3 regions of the Planococcus sp. APC 3900 genome follow, and region 1 is predicted to be linked to each of the others. Evidence: riboswitches for the same ligand, from Rfam matches in the RefSeq annotation. Region 1 holds a riboswitch; each other region holds the start of a gene.
What was found. Region 1 has a riboswitch for S-adenosylmethionine ahead of QMA04_RS02025 (sulfite oxidase-like oxidoreductase). Riboswitches for the same ligand answer to the same signal wherever they lie in the genome.
Positions count from the first base shown of each region.

Region 2: it holds a riboswitch for S-adenosylmethionine, as region 1 does, so the genes downstream of both, QMA04_RS14630 (methionine ABC transporter ATP-binding protein) here and QMA04_RS02025 (sulfite oxidase-like oxidoreductase) in region 1, are expected to answer to the same signal.
Region 3: it holds a riboswitch for S-adenosylmethionine, as region 1 does, so the genes downstream of both, QMA04_RS03305 (O-acetylhomoserine aminocarboxypropyltransferase/cysteine synthase family protein) here and QMA04_RS02025 (sulfite oxidase-like oxidoreductase) in region 1, are expected to answer to the same signal.

Region 1 is NZ_JASDCT010000001.1:404,664-412,179, reverse strand. Features, by position in the region: gene QMA04_RS02060 (alpha/beta fold hydrolase) at 1-15, shown strand, start outside; gene moaC (cyclic pyranopterin monophosphate synthase MoaC) at 165-653, shown strand; gene QMA04_RS02050 (MogA/MoaB family molybdenum cofactor biosynthesis protein) at 811-1,326, opposite strand; gene QMA04_RS02045 (ThiF family adenylyltransferase) at 1,344-2,363, opposite strand; gene QMA04_RS02040 (ATP-binding cassette domain-containing protein) at 2,455-3,093, opposite strand; gene modB (molybdate ABC transporter permease subunit) at 3,098-3,781, opposite strand; gene modA (molybdate ABC transporter substrate-binding protein) at 3,778-4,551, opposite strand; SAM riboswitch class I at 4,720-4,830, shown strand; gene QMA04_RS02025 (sulfite oxidase-like oxidoreductase) at 4,911-5,573, shown strand; gene QMA04_RS02020 (hypothetical protein) at 5,942-6,526, shown strand; gene QMA04_RS02015 (Fic family protein) at 6,670-7,413, shown strand; gene xerS (tyrosine recombinase XerS) at 7,497-7,516, shown strand, end outside.
Region 2 is NZ_JASDCT010000007.1:132,064-139,579, forward strand. Features, by position in the region: gene QMA04_RS14605 (acyl-CoA dehydrogenase family protein) at 1-770, shown strand, start outside; gene QMA04_RS14610 (arsenate reductase family protein) at 878-1,231, shown strand; gene gcvH (glycine cleavage system protein GcvH) at 1,311-1,691, shown strand; gene QMA04_RS14620 (ribonuclease M5) at 1,919-2,257, shown strand; gene QMA04_RS14625 (thioredoxin family protein) at 2,263-2,589, shown strand; SAM riboswitch class I at 2,694-2,798, shown strand; gene QMA04_RS14630 (methionine ABC transporter ATP-binding protein) at 2,887-3,912, shown strand; gene QMA04_RS14635 (methionine ABC transporter permease) at 3,905-4,573, shown strand; gene QMA04_RS14640 (MetQ/NlpA family ABC transporter substrate-binding protein) at 4,626-5,438, shown strand; gene QMA04_RS14645 (dicarboxylate/amino acid:cation symporter) at 5,590-6,762, shown strand; gene QMA04_RS14650 (hypothetical protein) at 6,862-7,386, shown strand.
Region 3 is NZ_JASDCT010000001.1:656,340-663,855, forward strand. Features, by position in the region: gene QMA04_RS03300 (glycerol-3-phosphate acyltransferase) at 1-639, opposite strand, end outside; SAM riboswitch class I at 774-890, shown strand; gene QMA04_RS03305 (O-acetylhomoserine aminocarboxypropyltransferase/cysteine synthase family protein) at 991-2,283, shown strand; gene metX (homoserine O-acetyltransferase MetX) at 2,296-3,309, shown strand; gene QMA04_RS03315 (helix-turn-helix domain-containing protein) at 3,372-3,602, opposite strand; gene QMA04_RS03320 (DMT family transporter) at 3,707-4,582, shown strand; gene QMA04_RS03325 (mechanosensitive ion channel) at 4,725-5,987, shown strand; gene QMA04_RS03330 (hypothetical protein) at 6,413-6,682, shown strand; gene QMA04_RS03335 (solute symporter family protein) at 6,683-7,516, shown strand, end outside.

The sequences.
Region 1 (7,516 bases):
TTTTTGAAGGAGTGAAAAGTCGTCATAATAATCTCTGTAACAGCCACAGAGATTATTCCTTTTATCTTAGAGAAAGATTCTTTTTATTTGTTTTATTAGGCTCATTAGCGGCTTCCGCCAGCCGTGCTATACTGAAATCATTCAATAACGAAAGGATGATTTCTTTGTCTGAACTAACTCATTTCAATGCCCAGGGCCGCGCCAAAATGGTCGACGTCTCTGACAAACAGGACAGTGTCCGTACAGCCCGCGCCACCACTTCGGTACTGCTGAATAAAGCAATTTACCAGCAGATCAAAGAAGGCACCAATAAAAAAGGCGATGTCTTTGCCGTGGCACAAGTTGCCGGCATCATGGCTGCCAAAAATACTGCGCAAATCATTCCGATGTGCCATCCTTTGGCGCTGAGCGGTGTCGATATTGAATTTCAATGGAACGTCGATGAAGACGCCCATCATTTTGAAGTGCTGTTAACTGCCGAAGTCAAAACAAAAGGGCCAACCGGCGTCGAAATGGAAGCTCTCACGGCCGCATCAGCTGCTGCTTTAACTATCTACGATATGTGCAAAGCAGCCGGTAAGGAAATGGTCATCGGGCCGACCATGCTGCTCCAGAAAACCGGCGGAAAATCAGGCGATTACGAGCGCAGTTGACGGCATTTGATTTACTGAAAACAGCCAACTGACCACATGGTCAGCAGTAATTTCAAAGTTATCCATTAAACAAAAAAAGCCTCCGGACTTGTCATACACTGACAAATCCGGGGGCTTTACATTTTACAGATTGATGATTTTAGCACTCGTCAACCACTTAACGATCCAATTGCTGATGCTTGGTCAATTCGGAGCGGATATGCTGGATTTCCGGCAAGATCAATCGTTCCATCGCCAGTTTTACAGCTCCACGGGAACCTGGCAGGACAAAGATGGCTTTGTCGTTGGCAATACCCGCTGCAGCACGGCTTAACAGCGCTTTTGTGCCGATATCCTCTAAAAAACTGACGTAACGGAAGAGCTCGCCGAAGCCGTCAATTTCCTTTTCGAAAAACGGTTTGACCGCCTCGAGCGTGACATCGCGTTTGGCGATTCCTGTCCCTCCCGTTGTAATAATTACATCCACTTCCTCATTCTCCAACCATTCCGACAGGATGACGCGAATAGACGCGATGTCATCTTCCACGACATCGTACTCCACAAGTTCCAGCCCTTCATTTCGGGCAAGCCGCTGCACGAACTGGCCTCCCGTATCCGTTTCTTTTGTCCGTGTATCACTGATCGTCAGTACCGCGACACGAACCTGTTGATCCCCTTTGAATGATTCTGACATTTAACTTCCCCCTTTGATTAACCGAATACTTGATGATATAATTTCCGGCCGGCTGCCACATTTTGGACTCCGTGTATCAGCAACCGGCCATTTCCGAACAGCACCATGCGGTGATTGAAGACCTTCAGTTCGACGAAATAAGGCGTCCGTTTTACTCCAGCTTCCAAACGGGCTCCGACTTTTTCAGCATCGTCCAGTGTGATGGGACGGTTCGGATCGGGCAGAATCTGCACCGCGTCCCTACCGCATAGAACGGCATAGGAACTCGCACCCGTTTCATTGAGTGACGGGAACACGGCAGCCGGTCCGCAGGTTTTGCAGGAAGGATCTTTGATGCGCGACACGCCGATATCCAACTGGCTGTTGTCCCAAAGATTGAAATGATGGATCTTTTTCCGTATTGCCTCGCGGTTGCCGCTCAGCCATTTCAAGGCTTCCGTACATTGAAGTGCCGCCGTCACTTGGACAGCCGGCGAGATGATGCCGACCGTATCACAGGTTTCATTGATTGCGGGAAGCACCGGCAGCAGGCAGCGGAAACATGAACTTTCTCCCGGAATGAATGGAAAAACCACTCCTGAACTGCCGACACAGGCGCCGTAGATCCACGGCACACCAAATTTCACAGAAGCGTCGTTGATCAACAAGCGCGTTTCAAAATTATCCGTGGCATCCAGGATCAAATCGCTGACAGCCGCCAGTTTCTCCATCCCTGCCGCATCCAAATGCTCCAAATACGTGAACAACTGAAGATCGCTGCGGATCGCTTTCAGCCTTTGCTCGGCAGCCGCGACTTTCGGCAGCATCTGCTGGGCATCTGTTTCGGTGAAAAGCTGTTGGCGTTGCAAATTCGACAGCTCAACATAATCCCGGTCGACCAAGTGGATGGTCCCGATGCCCGCGCGTGTCAGTGTTTCAGCAATGGCGGAACCTAAAGCGCCACAGCCGACGATCGTGACGGTCGATGACTCCAGCTTGTGCTGGCCGGTTTGGCCGAGCGGTTTGAATAAGACCTGTCTTGAATAGCGTTCATCCACATTGGTTCCCCCTTTTCCCTCCGCTTGGCGACCCAAACGGTTTACTCGTTACTATCACTGTACCACGGCTTTTCTCAAACTGCAGCAGACATCAAACCACAGCTTCTTCAGCCATTTGCCCTTTCTCGACCCGAATAATGCGGTCTGCCAATTTTTCAGCATCCGCAATCCGATGTGTCACAAAAATGATGGGGATTTGCCATTGTTCATGAATCCGCAGTAACTCCTCTTGGCAACGGTCTCGATTGGCATCATCCAAAGCCGAAAACGGCTCGTCCAGCAACAGGATATCCGGCTGTGCAGCCAATGCCCGCGTCAACGCAACACGCTGTTTTTCGCCTCCTGAAATCTGATGCGGATATTTTCCAAGAAGCCCAGTAATGCCAAGAATTTTGGTCAGTTCGGTGATATGCGATACACCCGTTCTTCCGGGCTGTGCATAGAGAATATTTTCTTCGGCAGTGAGATGCGGAAACAGTGCATAATCCTGAAATAAATAACCGACTTTCCTCTTTTGAATTTTCAGCGGCTTTTGTCCTTCCTTATAAAAATGTCGGCCGTTTAACAGAATCGTTCCTGCATCTGGATGGACAATGCCTGCTAGGCAGTTCAATAAAGTTGTTTTGCCCGAACCGGAAGAGCCGACCAATGCCAGAATTTCTTTATCCAATTCGAATTGCATCTCCAAATTGAAATGATCCAATTGTTTTTGAAAATCCACTTTCAGCATGGACTCACTCCCTTCCGATGCGTACAGCATTCTTTTTTCGCCAATAATTGACCCATGTGATGGCAGCTACTCCAAGCGACGAAATGATCAGCACCCAAAACAGGGCTTTTTCCATATCCCCTGCTTCATAAGCGAAGTAAATCGCTAGCGGCACGGTCTCTGTAACGCCTGGAATGTAACCTGCAATCATCAATGTGGCTCCGAATTCACCGATGCCACGGGCAAATGCCAAAATCAAACCTGCCAGAATACCTGACCAGGCAAGCGGGAAGGTGATGGTCCGGAAAATCCGCCATTCGGATACGCCCATCGTCCGCGCCACATTCTCCCAGCGCGGATCCACTTTATCAAAAGCGGCCATAACGCTTTGATACATCAGCGGCAGTGACACGACGAAGGAAGCGATCGCTGCCCCGATCCAGGTAAAGACCACGCGAAATTCAAACCATTGTTCAAGCAGAATCCCAAGCGGTCCATTGGCGCCAAACAAGACGATCAAGCCGAAGCCGATGACAGTCGGCGGCAAGACCAATGGCAGCAAAATCAACGCTTCCACCAGGCTTTTGCCGAAAAATTCACGTCTGCTCATCAACCGTGCAAGCGCTAAGCTAGCCAAAAACACAAATAGAGTGGAAATAACCGCAACTCTCAGCGATAACCAAAGCGGCGACAAATCATACGGCATCATGGCGTTGCCTCATTTGCCGGCAAGAATCCATATTGTTCGAAGATAGCCTGTCCTTTGGGACCCGTTATAAAATCCAGAAAAGCTACAGCCGCCTGCTGTTTTTCTGAATCCGCTACGACCGCTCCCGGATAGACGACAGGATTTTCTTGCCCCGGCACTTCGAGCGCCCCTTTTATTTCCTGGGAAATAACCGCATCCGAGGAATAGACGATGCCAAGTCCGGCATTTCCGCTTTCGATATACGTCACCACTTGCCGTGCATCTTTTGCGTAGATAAGGCGCCCTTCAAGCGGCTGCCATAACCCTTGGCTGTCCAGCGCCTGCTTTGTGAAATTTCCAACCGGTACGCTGTCCGGCTCTCCGACCGCAATGGTTTCTTCTGCATTCATCACTATTTCTGTAAAATCTGCAGTTTCCGGAAATTCCTCCAATGAAGCAAGCACAAGACGATTTTCAGCAAAAGGCACCACAGTTTCGGCTTTCACCAGTTGCTCGGATTCCAGCTGTTCCATATCCTTTTCACTGGCCGATAAAAATAAATCTGCCGGTGCGCCTTGTTCAATTTGGCTTCGCAGCTTGCTCGATGATCCATAATTGAATGACAGCTCGATATCCGGCTCCAATTGATGAAATTCCTCTTCCATTTTTTTCATCACTTCTGTCAGGCTTGAAGCTGTTGAAACAAGCAGCTCATCGCCGTTTTCTGCTGTTGTGTTGGTGCAGCCGCTCAACAGTACGGCCATTCCTATAATGCCGATCATTTTTTTCATTTTGCAGGACTCCTTATAAACAAAAAGTGACGCTTGCTATGCACGTGATTCTCCACGTACTATCAGTATAACGCCAGCCGGAGAGAAGCTGAATTATTTTCCGAATAATCTTGCAAGAAATAAGCGGTTTCGGTAAAATAAGTCATACCAAAAATTAAATACGCTTTATCCTTATCAAGAGAGGCAGAGGGAATGGCCCGATGACGCCCGGCAACCGCCAGTTCACAAACTGGAATGGTGCCAAATCCAACAGAACCACGATGTTCTGAAAGATGAGGAAGAGAATTTCACCAGCAGACCCAACTCTTCCCTTTTTCAGTGGAAGAGTTTTATTTATTTTAAGGAGTGATCACATGAAGCTGAGCAAAGCCGAACGAATCAAACGTACGCGGGTCCCTGTAGTGGATCCTTCTCTGGTTGAACGCCTCCCGCCTGGACAGGTGTTGACCGAGCGCTTTCCTGTCCTGCACGAAGGCGAGGTGCCGGTTTACGATATGGCCACTTGGACATTGAAAATCTTCGGCCAGGTTGATAAGGAAATCACGCTGCATTATGAAGATCTGCTGAAATTGCCGCAAACGACAATAACACGCGACATCCATTGTGTGACACGCTGGTCCCGCTTCGACAATACCTTTACCGGCGTCCGTTTTATTGACCTGATAAAAGAATTGGGCGTAACGCCGAAAAGCGGCTATGTGATGCTTCACGGTGACTACGATTACACCACCAATGTCGCATTATCCGATTTGGACCGGGAAGACGTGCTGCTTGCCCATTCACTTGACGGCGAACCGTTGACCGCCAAGCATGGTTACCCGCTGCGTTTTATCGTACCCCATCTGTATTTTTGGAAAAGTGTCAAATGGGTCCGAGGCATCGAATTCATCGATGAAAACCAGCCGGGCTTTTGGGAGCAGAACGGTTTCCACATGAACGGCGACCCGTTTCAGGAAGAGCGCTTTTCCGGCGAAGACTTGGAAATCCCTGAAGACGAATGGGAGAAAAAAGATTTTGACTGACTCTGGCCAGTCTTATGATTCCAGGATAATTGAACTGTCACTTTAAGAGATAACTTGCATCAATTTAGAACTTTATATTTCGTATTATTTCAAAGAACCCATCAATCTAATCCTTCATGTGAAGGTTGATGGGTTCTTTAAATCATATATAGAATGAATGGCAGCTTCCGATAAACCTCTCATGTGTAAACATAAATTTTTTAGCTGCTTTCTCCAAAAAAGTTAGCCCATCAGAACTGGCTTTTTTATATAGAATTTTAATTGTTCGCAAAATACCTATTTAACGAACAAATAGAGTAGGCTTATGGTAAAATGAGAATATTAGACTTACTTAAAGTTAAAATGGGTTGAAGCAAGGGTGTGATTGTATGTTTCAAAGTAGGTTTCCATACGCTTTAAAAGATGAAGTGACTAAAGTGGTTGGATTGATGGCTGATAAAACATACAATAATGTCACCATTGATGTCTCCGAGGACATTATTCAGTATCATCAAGACCATGAAGTCATCATGTTTCCGTACCGCATCTACTATATGGATAACTCAAATGATTTTACAAAAGGTTTAAGTGAACAACAAAAAATGATTTTACATTGTATCTATTCACGAAGTTGTGAAGGATTTGTTCGCCAAAAGCATATGCACTTGTTGCTTCAGATGGATTATGGAGATTGGACTATTCCTTATATCGTGAAAATTTGCGATGAATATGTCGTGGAAATCGTAGAAATGACTTATAACATTTTAAAAGACCAAGATACGGAGCGGATTAAGAACTTTTGTAGTGAAAATAGAGAGTCCTTTTGCAAAAGCTATAACCGAATGATTAGCTATTGGAACGAGTATTACAGACATGAATACACTAATTTTCACCACTATGTCGGCAGGAAGTTATTTAGAGAGTGTTTTGGTTATTCAAAATCAATGGCGCGCAAAAATAAATTCGGCTTGTGATCCATTACCTCTTCACTAACGGGACAATCATTAAAAATAAAACATTAAGAAAATCTCTTACACAGTTCTTTTTGTACTACTCAAAAATCAACCGGATCATATAACCGAACTAATTTTATCCTATGAGAAGCAGGTGCTAGTCAATGAGCTATTTTAATCGCGTGGATGTATTGAAAAATCAATTGGATCAACACCGCCCGCTTCCGCCTGCAGCGGTGAAAAACTTGCGCGACGTGTACCGGGTGGAATGGACGTACAATTCAAATGCTATCGAAGGAAACACCTTATCTTTGATTGAGACTAAGGTGGTCATGGAGGACGGCTTGACCATTGGCGGCAAGCGCCTGCAGGAGCATTTCGAAGTCATCAATCACTCAGAAGCGATCAGCTTCATTGAGGATCAAGTCAATCGGACAGAGCCGCTTGATGAACGGACGCTAAAGACAATTCATCACTTGATTCTAAAGAATATTGATGACGAAAATGCCGGTACCTACCGCTCAATCAACGTTAGGATTTCCGGTAGTCAGCATGAACCGCCACACTTTCTACAGGTGGATAATGAAATGAAAAACCTCTTCGCTTGGTATGAACAAGAGAAAGACCGTCTTCATCCCGTAGAGCTGGCCGCTTTATTTCATTTTAAATTCGTTTATATCCATCCGTTTGCTGATGGCAATGGCCGGACAGCCCGATTGTTGATGAATTTGATTCTTATGAGCCACGGATTCCCTCCTGCTATTGTAAAAGCGGAAGATGAACAGCGACTAAACTATTACGAAACACTGGAAATGGCTAGCATGAGAAACGAAGTCCAACCATTCATCCATTTAATTGCTGGTTGTGTAGAAGAAAGCTTAACCAATTACTTAAAAGCGATTTTGTAAATCGCTTTTCACATTCATTTGTTCGCTTAAATTACATTTTGCGAACATATAAAAATTAGTTACTACAAGGAGGCCCATAAAGTATGGCGTTAACACCTGAAGA
Region 2 (7,516 bases), on a different contig from region 1:
AGCAGCATGCTGATGGCAAATTAGTGGCTGATTCGATTGCTGAGTTTGCAGTAGAATGCTCACTTAATAAATTCTTCGGTACGGAAACATTGGATTATATCGTAGATGAAGGCGTTCAGTTGCACGGAGGCTACGGCTTTATGCAGGAATACGAAATTGAACGCATTTACCGTGATTCACGCATCAACCGTATTTTTGAAGGAACAAATGAAATCAACCGTCTATTGGTGCCAGGAACGCTATTGCGCAAAGCAATGAAAGGTGAATTGCCATTATTGCAGCATGCACAGAAGCTTCAGGAAGAACTGATGATGATGATGCCGGAAGAAGTTGGCACAGAAGCTTTGGCTCAAGAGAAGTACTTGGTGAAAAATGCCAAGAAAATTGCTTTGCTTGCTGCAGGCCTAGCGGCTCAGACATACGGCACGAAGTTGGAAGCGGAGCAGGAAGTGCTTGTCAACATCGCAGACATCGTGAGCAACGTCTTTGCGATGGAATCAGTAGTGTTGCGTACAGAAAAAGCGATTGCTGCTTCAGGTGAAGAAAAAGCCAAGCAAAAACTTCTGTATACGCAGATTTATTGCCAGGAAGCATTCGACCAGATTGAAAAGGATGCCAAAGAAACGTTGATTGCAGCCATCGAAGGCGACAACCAGCGCATGATGCTTTCAGCATTGCGTAAATTGACCCGTTCAACGCCTTACAACGTCATTGCGAAAAAACGCGAAGCGGCTGTTAAGTTGATTGACGTTGAGAAATACATCGTTTAAGTGATAACGGTAACAGGCAGATCCGAACTTATCGGATTTGCCTGTTTTTTTTTGCGTCGACCGAAAGCCTTCTTTTTGGTAAGCTTAGAAAAAAGGGAGGTTCTAACTTGATTACTTATTATGCGTACCCGAAATGCACAACTTGCCGGAAAGCGAAAAGCTGGCTGGACAAAAATAATGTGGAATATAATGAAATACATATCGCAGAAAACCCGCCGACAAAAGAACAATTGGCTGAAATCTATCAGGCTAGCGGTGTGGAATTGAAGAAGTTTTTCAATACAAGCGGTTTAATCTATCGTTCGCTTGGCTTGAAAGACAAATTATCGACCATGACCGAAGAACAGCAATTAGAGCTTTTGGCTTCAGATGGCATGTTGATCAAGCGTCCGTTGGCTTGGGATGGAAAAAAGGTGACACTAGGTTTTAAAGAAGCCGATTACCAGAATAACTGGCTTTAAGAAACGGCATCATCTTGTATTTCACAGATGTTTATGTCAAACTGAAATTGAATCAACTACATAATTTGGAGGGGTCAAGATGAGCACACCAGCAGAACTTCGTTATTCTAAAGAACATGAATGGGTTAAGATCGAAGATGGCAATGCGCGTATCGGAATTACTCATTTCGCACAGGCTGAATTGGGGGATATCGTATTTGTTGAACTTCCACAAGTTGGCGATGAACTGAAAAAAGACCAGCCTTTCGGCAGCGTTGAATCCGTTAAAACAGTTTCGGAATTATATGCACCAATCAGCGGCAAAGTGATCGAAGTCAACTCCGAGCTTGAAGACAGCCCGGAATTCGTCAACGAGTCACCTTACGAGCAGGCATGGATGGTGGTTATTGAAGCCCCTTCTGAAGAAGAAATCAGTGATCTGATGAATGCTGATCAATACAAAGAAATGACCAACGAATAATTCCCGGAAAGCGCCTTTAATTTGGCGCTTTTTTTATTTGCGCCAAAGACGGAGAGAGTTGTGAAGAACCCCTATTCACTAGGTATCGAGTCCAATCTCTTGAACTAACCGTGCACCAACTGGTTTTTGAAAAGCTTATTTGTGGAATAACTCAATATAAAGGGGTATATTTCAACTTATATAGAAACAGCTTTTGAACTTATTCTATATTCGATGGGGTGAGTGTTATGGGAAAGGTGATTGTTGTGGAAGGGCTCAGTGATAAGACGAGAATTGCACCGCTCATTGCAGAACCCGTGACGATTCTTTGCACAAATGGTACAGTAAGTCCAACGAGACTTGAAGAATTGCTGCTGCCATATGAAGGCCAGGACATCATTATATTAGTGGATGCAGACTCTTCAGGAGAAAAATTGCGGAAGCTGGTCAAGCGTGAGTTCCCTGAAGCCCGGCATTTTTATGTGAACCGGAGCTACAAGGAAGTCGCAGCAACGCCGCTCCGGATCCTGATGGATGTGCTCATCTCAGCGAATGTCCAGGTCAATAAGCTATTAACAGAGGGATGAAGACGATGCAGGAATGGACTCATAAAGAATGGATCAAAGAAAAGAATACCAATCGCACTACCGCGTATTACTTATACACACCGATGTGCGGGACTTGTCAGGTAGCTTCCAAAATGCTGTCGGTTGTCACAGAACTATTGCCGGATCTTCCGATTGGCAAAGCGAACTTGAACTATGTACAGGAAATTGCAGGAATGTATGAAGTGGAAAGTGTTCCTTGCCTGCTGATTACAGAGAATGGGAAGCTCAAGGAAAAGATTTACGCTTTCCAATCGGTACCTTATTTATATGGCAAGTTGAAATCTGTTGACGAATATAGCCGGTCATGGTAAATTGAATTTCTGGTAAGAAAAGCGCGGGACTCTATTTGAAATAGGCGAAGCGTAAGATTTACCACCAATTAAAATCTATTCTGTTTTACTAATTTCATATCGAACTCTTATTAAGAGTGGTGGAGGGAAGTGCCCTATGAAGCCCGGCAACCGTCATGAAAATGAAATGGTGCCAAATCACACGAAGCGAAAGCTTTGGAAGATGAGAGATTGGTTTCCGTATAATATACGTTTGCCCTTCTGCTCAGTTATGCGCGGAAGGGTTTTTTATTTTTAGGATTCAGGGGTGTTCAACGAATGATCGAGTTAAAGAAAGTGACGAAAAAATTTGATACAGGCAAGGCGGTTCTTACGGCTGTCGACCAAGTTGATTTATCTATTGCTGATGGAGAAATATTTGGGATTATCGGATATAGTGGAGCCGGTAAAAGTACATTAATCCGCTTGTTGAATGGATTGGAAAAACCGACTTCCGGCACTGTGGAAATCAACGGAAAGGTAATTACGTCCATTAAAGGCGGGGAATTGCGGAAAGCGCGCCAAAAAGTCAGCATGATTTTCCAGCATTTCAACTTATTATGGTCGAGGACGGTTAAAGAGAACATCGAATTCCCTTTGGAAATTGCGGGAGTCTCAAAAGCGCAGCGTGGAAAACGGGTGCAGGAACTGATTGAGCTGGTTGGATTATCGGGCCGCGAAAATGCTTATCCATCGGAACTGTCTGGCGGACAGAAGCAGCGTGTCGGTATTGCCCGTGCGCTGGCGAACGATCCGGAAGTCCTATTATGTGATGAAGCAACTTCTGCACTTGATCCGGAAACGACAGACGCAATCCTAGATTTATTGGTCGATATCAACAAGCGATTAGGCTTGACCATCGTATTGATTACTCATGAAATGCACGTCATCCGAAAAATCTGTCATCGTGTTGCTGTAATGGAAGGCGGGCGTGTCGTGGAGCTCGGGGATGTTCTGAATGTTTTCCAATCACCAAAAGAAGAAATCACCAAACGCTTTGTGGCCCAGGTCACTGATAGTGGAGATTCACAGGAAACCATCAAAAACCTTCGTGAGTTGTATCCGACAGGCGAACTGGTGAAATTGGTTTTTGTCGGAGAACAAACCGAACAGCCAATTCTGACAAAACTGATTCGCAGCCATTCGGTGGAAGTCAATATCGTCCAAGGCAATATTTCGCATACGCAACGTGGAGCTTATGGAACATTGATTCTTCAGTTGAAAGGCTCTCCTGGTGAAATGGAAGAAGCTTTGGCATTTCTCCACTCAGAAGATGTTCAAACGGAGGTAATGCACAATGATTGATTCGTTATTCCCCAATGTAGATTGGGACAGTATGTGGGAAGCCACACTTGAAACTCTTTATATGACAGCTTTATCAACGTTGTTTACATTCATCATCGGTTTGGCTCTTGGAATCCTGTTATTTTTGACAGCTCCGAAGCAATTATGGGCAAATAAAGTGGTCAATTGGCTGACAGGTGCATTCGTTAATATATTCCGCTCCATTCCATTTATCATTTTGATTATTTTATTGATTCCTTTTACGTTATTCCTGATGGGTTCCATTCGGGGGCCAAACGCAGCTTTGCCCGCATTGATCATCGGCTCAGCTCCATTTTATGCACGCATGGTGTTGATTGCATTAAAGGAAATCGACAAAGGAGTCATCGAAGCAGCACGCTCTATGGGCGCGACGACCGGCACAATCATTTGGAAAGTGCTGCTGCCTGAATCGAAACCGGCATTGATTTCCGGAATTACGGTAACAGCCATCGCATTGGTCGGCTATACGGCTATGGCAGGCATCATCGGTGCAGGCGGCCTTGGGACATTGGCTTTCCTGGATGGTTTTCAGCGCAGCCGTGAAGACGTCACATTGATGGCGACGATCCTAATCTTGATCATTGTGTTCGTCATTCAATATATTGGTGATTTGGTAACAACAAAAGCAGATAAACGGTAATTGCGGATTTTCCGTTCCATAAACTAAAACACAGCAAAAGGGAGAGATAAAGATGAAGAAATTTGTAGTAGGAACAGCGTTGACAGCTTTAGTACTTGCAGGATGCGGAAATGGCGGAGCGGGTGAAGAAGAATCTAAGACTTTGCGTGTTGGTGCTTCCAATGTACCCCATGCTGAAATTCTAGAGCAAGCACAGCCACTTCTTGAAGAACAAGGAATCGAATTGGAAATTGAAACATATCAGGATTATGTCCTCCCTAACGAAGACTTGGAGTCTGGTGAAATTGATGCCAACTACTTCCAGCATATTCCGTATTTAGAATCACAGCTAGCGGATCATGGCTATGAATTCGAAAATGCTGGCGGAATCCACATCGAACCAATCGGAGTCTACTCACAGGATTACGCATCTCTTGATGAACTTCCAGAAGGCGGTACGATTTTGATGAGCAACTCGGTAGCGGATCATGGGCGTATTCTGTCACTGCTTGAAGCTGAAGGTTTGATCAAATTGGCTGAAGGCGTTGATAAAACAGCTGCTGAAGTAAGCGATGTTGTTGAAAATCCTAAAAATCTTCAGTTTGACGCGAACTATGAGGCAGCCCTGCTGGTTCAAATGTATGAATCCGGTGAAGGCGATGCTGTCTTGATCAATTCCAACTATGCCATTGATGCAGGAATTAGCCCGTTGGAAGATTCAATTGCACTTGAATCATCAGAGTCGCCTTATGTAAACATTATTGCTGTTCGCGCTGGCGATGAAGAGAATGAAAATGTAAAAGCATTGGTAGAAGTTTTGACATCTCAGGAAATCCAGGATTTCATTCTGGAAGAGTGGGGCGGAGCGGTCGTACCAGTAGATTGATTTTAAAAAGCATCTTTCGGGATGCTTTTTTATTTTTGGTGAAATAATAAAAATATTCCGTAAATTAATGTATAACTTACATTTTGTCTTAGTCTGTGCTACTTTTGAATAATAAAAAAGAAGCATTTGTTCATATGAGGAGGACAATTTCGTGAAATTCAATTTTGGTTTATTGCCGAGAATCATTGTGGCAATCGTTTTAGGTGTCCTTATTGGATTAGTTGCACCGGAAAGTATGGTGCGGGTTTTCGCTACCTTTACATCGCTTTTCGGAAATTTCCTAAACTTTGTGGTGCCGTTGATCATTCTTGGGTTCATTGCTCCAGGTATTGCGAAATTAGGAAAAGGTTCAGGCAAATTACTGGGGATGGCTACTGGTGCAGCATATGCGTCTACCATCATAGCAGGCGTGTTAGCTTTTTTTGTGGCAGTTACAGTCTTGCCTAATTTTATGCAAGAAGGTTCTTTAAGTGGCATGGAAGATCCGGAAAAGGCATTAGCAGCGACGTTCATTACATTAGACATGCCCCCTGTCTTTGGTGTGATGTCTGCACTGATTCTCGCGTTCTTGCTCGGTATCGGCATGGCGTCAACGGGCAGCAAAGTTATGGTTTCGTTTTTTGATGAATTCCAGGCGATTATTGAAAAGACAATTTCTTATGTCATCATTCCTCTTTTGCCATTTCATATCTTTGGTATTTTTGCGAACATGGCGTATGGCGGAGCCGTATTTGAAATTCTGTCATTGTTTGCGATTGTCTTTGTCATGATCATCATTCTGCATTGGGTAATGCTATTGCTGCAGTATTCAACAGCAGGAGCATTGAAAGGAAGAAATCCATTTATCCTACTAAAAACCATGATGCCGGCTTATTTTACAGCTCTAGGAACGCAGTCTTCAGCAGCGACTATCCCGGTGACGCTTCGCCAGGCACGCAAATCGGGTGCCAATGAACGGGTAGCGGACTTTACAGTTCCTTTGTTTGCGACGATTCATTTGTCAGGCAGTACCATTACTTTGGTGTCCTGTGCCATCGGTGTCTTATTGTTGACGGGCGGAACCCCAGTGTTCAGCGATTTCTTTCCATTCATTTTAATGTTGGGCGTTACGATGATAGCAGCTCCAGGAGTTCCGGGAGGCGCTGTTATGGCAGCAATCGGATTGCTGGAAGTCATGCTTGGATTTGACCCTACTATGGTGGCGTTGATGATCGCCCTTTACATGGCCCAGGACAGCTTTGGAACAGCTGCCAACGTCACGGGTGACGGCGCTTTGGCACATATTGTAGATCGTTTTACAAATGGCAAGAAAAGTTTGCAATAATTAAGCGATTCTGGAGATTGCGGCTATTTCATCTAGTCTATTCTATTGGTAATTTCTGTGCTATTATAACGGAGATATTACACAATAGGGGGAAACATCATGAAGAAATTTGCAGCAATCGCGTTAACTGCCACCGTTTTTTTGGCGGCATGTGGAACAGATGAAACATCCGATACGAAAGAAGCGACTGCAGACTCAGGCGTTTCTGAAACGGACAAAGATGTAAAGCAAGAATTGATGAAGTTTTATATGGCCATTCCAAATACGATCAATGCAGTTGACGGCGATTTGAATTTGTTTGAAATGGGCCAAGCTGAAGGTACATTGCCAGAGGGTGAGGAACTGCAGACAATGAAGGATGCAGCTATCCTATCTGCTGAAAATGCGGCAGATGCTGTAGAAACCTTAGAAATTCCAACAGCATTGGAAGGTCAGCAAGAACAAATCGAAACAGCATTTACAGCGATAATGGAATCTTATGAGATGAAAGCCGAAGCATTGGCGAAAGACGCTTCTTTTGAAGCAGCTGACAAAAAGTTTGGTGAAGCGGATGCTTTGTTAAATGAATTGTTGGTGGAGCAGGATTTAGCCCCTTCGAGCGTCTACAATGAAGTTTCACAGTAAATAGATTGAACCCCAGACATTCACTTGTCTGGGGTTTTCTGATATTGGTAGATTAATAAGGAAATAGTTCTATTTTCAGATTAATTAGACAATAGCCGTGTTTATATGGTTGTTGATGGGGTATACTTAC
Region 3 (7,516 bases), 250 kb from region 1:
GACTGGTTTTGTTGGTTTCTTTTTGAAAATGGAGGAAACTTTCTTCTCTTCTCCATTTTTTATTCGAATAATATTTTCGCTATGTTTCCATATGGCCATAGCAAATAAGGCACAAGCTGTCAGCAATGGCCATGGTCCGACGGCAGGACCGAAAGCGATAACAAAATAGACTGCGTAAAGGACCAGTACACCAATGACCAAATAATTGGTCGCAAGCGAAACACCGATGAGCAGTGCCAGGCCAACCAGCCCGAGCTTCCAGTCCAGTGCCAGCATGACACCGATCACCGAAGCCGTGCCTTTGCCGCCATTGAAGTTCATATAGAATGGGAAATTATGGCCGAATACGACACCGGCACCTATTATAAATAGAAAAGTCCAAATGATTTCGGGGGAAAAGGCACCCTTTTCCAGCAGAAAACGACAAGCTGCGACAGCGGCAAAGCCTTTAATAATATCGATCAAAGCAACCAGCAAACCGTATTTCCAACCCAGCACGATGGCGGCATTGGAAGCACCGGAATTTTTGACGCCTTCTTTTTTGACATTCACCCCAGATAAAAATTGTGCTGCGAGGGAACCGTGCAAACAACCGATTCCATAGCCTGCGATAAACAACAGCAGAACCCATCCAAGCATATTCATTCCTCCTTCTATACTAGAAGATAACGTTTGGGAAGAAACAAGGTTTCAAAATTTTTTGACTAATAGGGTTGACAAACCTTGTTAAAATTTTTATACTTCTCAACAAGACTAAAAACTAAATTTAATAACTCTTATCAAGAGTGGCGGAGGGATAGGCCCTGTGATGCCCGGCAACCAACAGACGACCATGTCTGGAAAGGTGCTAATTCCTACAGAACCGAACGATAGGTTCTGACAGATGAGAGGAGGTAACTCCGTAATTTACGGCCCTCTTCTTAGCGAAGGGGGCTTTTTGCTGTCCTCTTCGGTGATTTTCATGAATAAAAAAATTAGGGGGAATAGAAAATGACAAACTTAAAACCAGAAACTTTATTGCTGCATGGCGGACAACAGGCGGATCCAACAACAGGATCGAGAGGGGTGCCGATCTACAAAACCACTTCTTATGTGTTTAAAGATACGCAGCATGCACAAGACCTTTTCGGTCTGAAAGACACCGGCAATATCTATTCACGCATCATGAATCCGACAGTTGATGTATTTGAACAGCGCGTGGCGTTATTGGAAGGCGGGACTGCTGCAGTCGCATTATCTTCAGGAATGGCGGCAATTGCGTTCTCCATTTTAAATATTGCTGAAGCAGGAGACGAAATCGTAGCGGACAGCAACCTGTACGGCGGCACTTATAATTTATTCGCCAATACGTTGCCGCGTTACGGCATTAAAACCATATTTGTTGATGCAACCAATCCTGAAAACTTTAGAGCGGCAATCACCGATAAGACAAAAGCGGTATTCGGAGAAATTATCGGCAACCCGAGCCTGAACGTTTTTGATGTAGAGAAAGTAGCGGCAATCGCCCATGAAAACGGGCTTCCCTTATTGATTGACAATACATTTGCTTCACCATATGGCAGCAACCCGATCGAGTTCGGTGCTGATGTGGTCATTCATTCCGCTACAAAATGGATTGGTGGACACGGCACGACCATCGGCGGTGTTGCGGTGGATGCAGGAAAATTCAATTGGGACAATCCACGTTTCCCGAATTACACACAGCCGGATGAAAGCTATCACGGATTGCGTTATGGCATCGATGTACCGGATGCTGCATTTGCGACAAAACTGCGTGTCCAGCTGCTTCGTGACTTCGGTCCTTCATTGAGCCCGGAAAGTGCACATGCCTTGCTCCAAGGACTGGAGACTTTGCACCTGCGTATTCCGAAACACAGCAGCAATGCTCAAATTGTTGCAGACTACTTGAAGCAGCATCCGCAGATCGAATGGGTCAACTTCCTTGGATTTGAAGATCATCCATCACATCAATTGGCTAAAAAATACTTGAAAAATGACGGTTTCGGATCGATTGTCAATTTCGGCATCAAAGGCGGACGGCAGGCGGGCCGCAAAGTAATCGACAGTGTGGCTCTCTGGTCCCATGTTGCGAACGTAGGAGATGCCAAGTCGTTGATCATCCATCCGGCTTCAACTACACATCAGCAGTTAAATGATGAAGAGCTGAAATCGTCGGGTGTAACGGAAGAATTGATCCGCTTATCGGTCGGTTTGGAAAATCCGGAAGATTTAATCGCCGATTTGGAGCAGGCCATTCAGGCCGCAGTTTTGGAAAACGTTTAAGGAGGGATTTGAATGGCGACAGTATCCATTGGCTCATTAACCCTGGATTCAACGAAGACGATAAATCATGTAGAGCTGGCATACGAACGTCATGGAGATGAAAATGCTCCAACTGTGCTGGTCTGCCACGCATTGACGGGCGATCAATATGCAATAGGATCCGAAGAAAACCCGGGATGGTGGGCAGGGTTAATCGGACCAGGCAAGCCGGTGGATACAGATGTTTTTCAAGTGATCACTTTTAACGTGTTGGGAGGCAGCCACGGATCGACAGGCCCACTGACCATTAATCCGGAAACGGGCCAACCATATCGTGCAGACTTTCCGACTCTGACGATACGTGATATGGTTCGCGCAGAATACTATGCATTGCAGAAATTGGGGATCAACCATCTTGCAGGAGTTTTGGGAGGTTCGCTTGGAGGCATGAAGGCCCTGGAATGGGGGAAACTGTACCCGGAATTTGTGGATGCAATTCTCCCCCTGGCCGTTACTCCCTACTACAGCGATTACGGTTTGGCTTTCAATCATATCGGTATTCAAGCCATAGAAAGCGACAGAGATTTTAATGGCGGAAATTATGAAAGCTCAGCTGACCTGAAAGGATTTCAAGTAGCCCGTATGGCTGGTATGGTCACATATCGCAGCGGGAATATGTTCAATCAGCGCTTTGGACGCAGCAAAGCCGGAGAAGAATTCAATGTGCAGTCTTATTTGAATTACCAAGGGAAGAAGTTGGCGGGGCGGTTTGATGCCAATAGCTACCTGTTGCTGCTGAAAGCAATGAACACACACGATATCGGAGAAACCATTCTTGATGTTCCGGTTTATGCTCTATCATTTACGCATGACTTGCTGTATCCGAGTGAATTGCTGGTTCCTTGGCTTGAAGAGCAAAAGGATGTGAGTTGGGAAATCATTGAAACCGAATTTGGCCACGATGGTTTTCTTGTGGAATTTGAAAAATGGGGCGGCTTTATCGAAGAAAAATTAAAAAGCTTATTAGTGCCAGAGCTTACCCGCTAAGCGGGATTCGATGAAAAAGCACCTGAGGCGGGAATCCGATCCCACTTCAGGTGCTTTTTTAGTTAATCCTCGTCCTTGATATCCACATCGTCTGGTATCGGAGTGGCTCGCCATTCCTCCAGCGCTTGCTTGGCCTGTTCCAGCTGTTGGAAATGTGTTCCGAACTGAGAGGTGTTGATCATGTACTGCTCCCCATCATGGACTGCGCGAATACGGCCTTCCAATACATAGCGATTGACTTGTTCTTCAGGCATGGATAAAAATGCGGCAGTTTCCTGGACTGTCATATACATGGGATCTCCTCCTCTTTTCTTTTATTATAATAGAAGAAGACAGCTATCTCAAACCATTGACGCCATGGTATGTTAGAAGAAGAAGTTCAAGAACAGGGGTGTTGATGTTGAATTATATGGCGTATTTATTGGTTTTGCTGGCTGCAATTTTATGGGGAACCACAGGTACAGCCCAGTCTTTTTTTCAAGGGGCAGTCCATCCGCTATCAATCGGCGCTTTTCGTTTAGCAATTGGCGGTTTTTCTTTACTGTTGTTCGTAATTGTAGCCAGGAAACTATCGGTCCGGACGATTCCATGGCCTGCCACTATTCTTGCAGCCATCAGTATGGCGCTATTTCAACCTTTATTTTTTTCTTCCGTCCAGATGACTGGAATTGCTATCGGCACCGTTGTCACGATCGGAAGCGCACCTGTACTAACAGGATTGATCGAGTGGATAGCCTTAAAACAAAAACCTGACCGAATCTGGGGAAGTGCGACGCTTCTGGCATTAACCGGCTGCGTGCTATTATTTTCCAATAAAGGCCAGCAACTGGTGGATCCAGTGGGCATCGCTATGGCTTTGGGCGCTGGATTTTCCTTTGCAGTTTATGCGCTGGTAAGCAAATCTGTACTCAAGGCGATGGAGACTGTTTCTGCAGTCGCTGTGATTTTTTCATTGAGTGCTTGCTGCCTGCTGCCATTTTTATTGCTGTTTGATGTAAGCTACATCACCGTACCGCTCAATTTTTCTCTGATCATCTATTTAGGGATTGGAGCAACCAGTCTATCCTATCTGCTTTTTTCTTTTGGATTAAAGCAGATTCCCTCTTCTTCTGCAGTCACTTTGTCATTGGCTGAGCCACTGACAGCCGCTGTTTTAGGGGTAGTGGTTGTCGGAGAAGTGCTAAGTGGACTGTCGTGGCTCGGAGTCATGCTGCTTTTAGGCGGCATTTTGATATTGACGATCGGCAAGCGAAGAGAGGTTCCTGCTTCTTAAAAACCTTTCTTTGTGTTTTAAAAACCGTCCTTACGTGGACGGTTTTTCTTTTGGATGCCAAATAGCCTCATTGGAAGTTTAGGAGTGGAGCACTGAGGGGATAGTAACTAAAGATATAAAAAAATAAAAAGGAGTTGAGTATATGAACGATGTGGGCAATTCTTTCAGAGGAGTCGGCAACACGATCATCGATTATATTCCAAACGTTCTGGGAGCATTATTATTACTGCTCATCGCATGGATAGTAGCGACGATCGTTCGGGCCATTTTTACGAAAGGATTAAAAAAAGCAGGGGCAGACCGAGCTATGGTGAAAGGCCATATGGCTAAAACAAAAGAAGATGCGGACAGCAAACTGGATTCTATAGGGAAAATTCTTTATTACCTCATCTTTATCTTGTTTATTCCAAGCGTGCTGCAGGCACTGGACATGAACAATGTTGCACAGCCAATCTCGAATATGATGGACAAATTGTTGGCATTCTTGCCAAATCTGTTCATGGCTATCATTATTGTGGTCATCGGCTACTTTGTAGCCAAGTTTGTTAAAAATCTGGTATTCAGCCTTTTGACAGCGATCAATATCGATAAATGGTTCAACAAATTCACCAACAGAACTGGTGGTGCTTCGACAGGGACAGCGAGAATGGATGCTGGCGATAAATCGACATTGGCCAATGTTTTGGCAAATGTAGTTTTCGTTATCGTATTGATTCCTATCTTGACGATTGCATTGGAAACCTTGAATATTCGTTCAATATCTGAGCCGATCGTCAATATGCTTAACCAAGTATTGAACATGATCCCGAATATTTTTGTAGCGATCATCTTAATCTTGGTAGGTATCCTGATCGCTAAATTTGTAGGCGATCTATTGATCAGCCTCTTGAATGGAACAGGCATCAACCGCTTTTCGACTTACTTGAATCCTGATAAAACCAAAACGCCAAGCTTTGATATTGCGAATATCATCGGCAAAGTGGTGCAGGCAATCATCATCATCTTCTTTACAGTAGAAGCGATGAATGTCCTGCAGTTGGATGTATTGAACGGCATCGGTGAAGCAATCATCGGTTACTTGCCATTGCTTATCAGTTCACTGATTATCCTGGGCCTTGGATTGATTGGGGGCAGCGTGCTTGGAAATTACATCAAGCAGGCTTCCGGCAACCGTTTCCTTGGAGCCATTGTCAAATACGCAATTATCATCATTGCTGTATTCATGACTCTTGATCAGTTGAATTTCGCAACCAATATTGTGAACTTGGCATTCTTGTTTATCATCGCCGGGCTTGCCGTAGCCTTCGCCATTTCCTTCGGTATTGGCGGCCGCGAATTTGCGAAGCGCCAGCTTGAGAAACTGGAAGCCAAAATGGATAAGGAAAATAACAAACCAAATCTATAAGTTGATTATCAAAACCCTGAAGGGCCATTGCTGCCCTTCGGGATTTTTTTATTCTCAAAAGCTTTTCCGCATAATTATTCGGTTTTATTATTTAATGGGAATTAATTCAACTATTTATAAGGCAATAAAAAGTATATTGAAATACAGAAAAAATCTACATTGTCTAAGAATATACATATTTAATGCTGTTTATACATATGTTATTAGTCTTTGAAAGAGAGTTGAAATAGCTTTTAGGAAAGTAATAATACTTCTGATATAGTTATTTAAATAATTTAAAAATTCTGTTGACTTGTTTTTATGCAAGCGGTTACAATCAAAGAAGTTATTATCTAAATAATATTTGAAGGGAGAGCAGCATTCTACAGTTGAGCGAACGCTCAGTAGGGAGACTTAGAACAATCAAAACGAAATGGGGGGATACGATGAAAGCGTATAAAAAAGAAGTCCAATTCACCATTTGGATGACAGCTGCCTTTATTTTAGTAGGGAACGTAGGATTAGTCTTTTCCATTTTCCCGGTAGATGCTATGTTGCTTGGTTTTCCAGTTATGTATATCGTGCCGATCTTAATGGGATGGTTCGGCGTTTTCTTTTTGACGATTGTAGCTGGGAAAATCGGTAATCGCATCGATGATGAGATCGATAGTGAAAACGATGCGCTCGGAGTTTCCGACGAAGTAAAGGATGTGTAGATGATGGAAACAGAAAACTGGCAATTATCCAATCCGATTTTAGGGTTAGCAGTCGTGGGAGCAACATTTTTATTGTTCTATATCGTGGGATTTGTATCCAACCGAAAAAGTTCATCTGCTAAAGATCTTTACACAGGCGGCGGAAACGTCGGAGCTTTTACTAACGGATTGGCGATGGCTGCAACTTACATGAGTCTGGCGACTTTCCTTGGCATTACGGCCTTGATCCTCCAACTCCAGGTTCCATTCATCATGTTGTGGATTCAGCTGATTCTGGCAATACCGTTGATTACAATTATTTACGGGACAAGCCTTCGCCGGATGGGCGCTTTCTCGCCTACACATTTTATCCGTGACAGATACGGAGTGACAGCTTCCATCATTGCGGCTCTTTTCATGATTTTGGTTTCCATCATGTATGCACTCGGCCAGATGATCGGAATTGCCATTACGTTTGAAACGTTATTGGGTATTCCTTATTTAACTGGACTTTTTGTTTTTGGAATTATAATTGTCGGTTATATCACAATCGGCGGAATGGCCGGAGCAACAAACAACGCAGCGATTCAGATGGTTATCATTGCCTTGATGTTCATTTTGCCGCTTGGCGCCATCATGAAAGCGGTGGGAGCAACAGGCTGGTATTTCCCGCCTCTGTTCTATTCGGACATGGTTCCAGCGATGCTCGAATCTTTGCCGACGTTCTTTGATTACCAGTTCTCACCAAAATGGTATTTCTCTATTATTCCGGCACTGACAATCGGAGCTTTGGGCCTTCCTCACTTAGCGATGCGGGTTTACACAGCTTCTAATCTGAAAAGTGCGCGTTCGGCG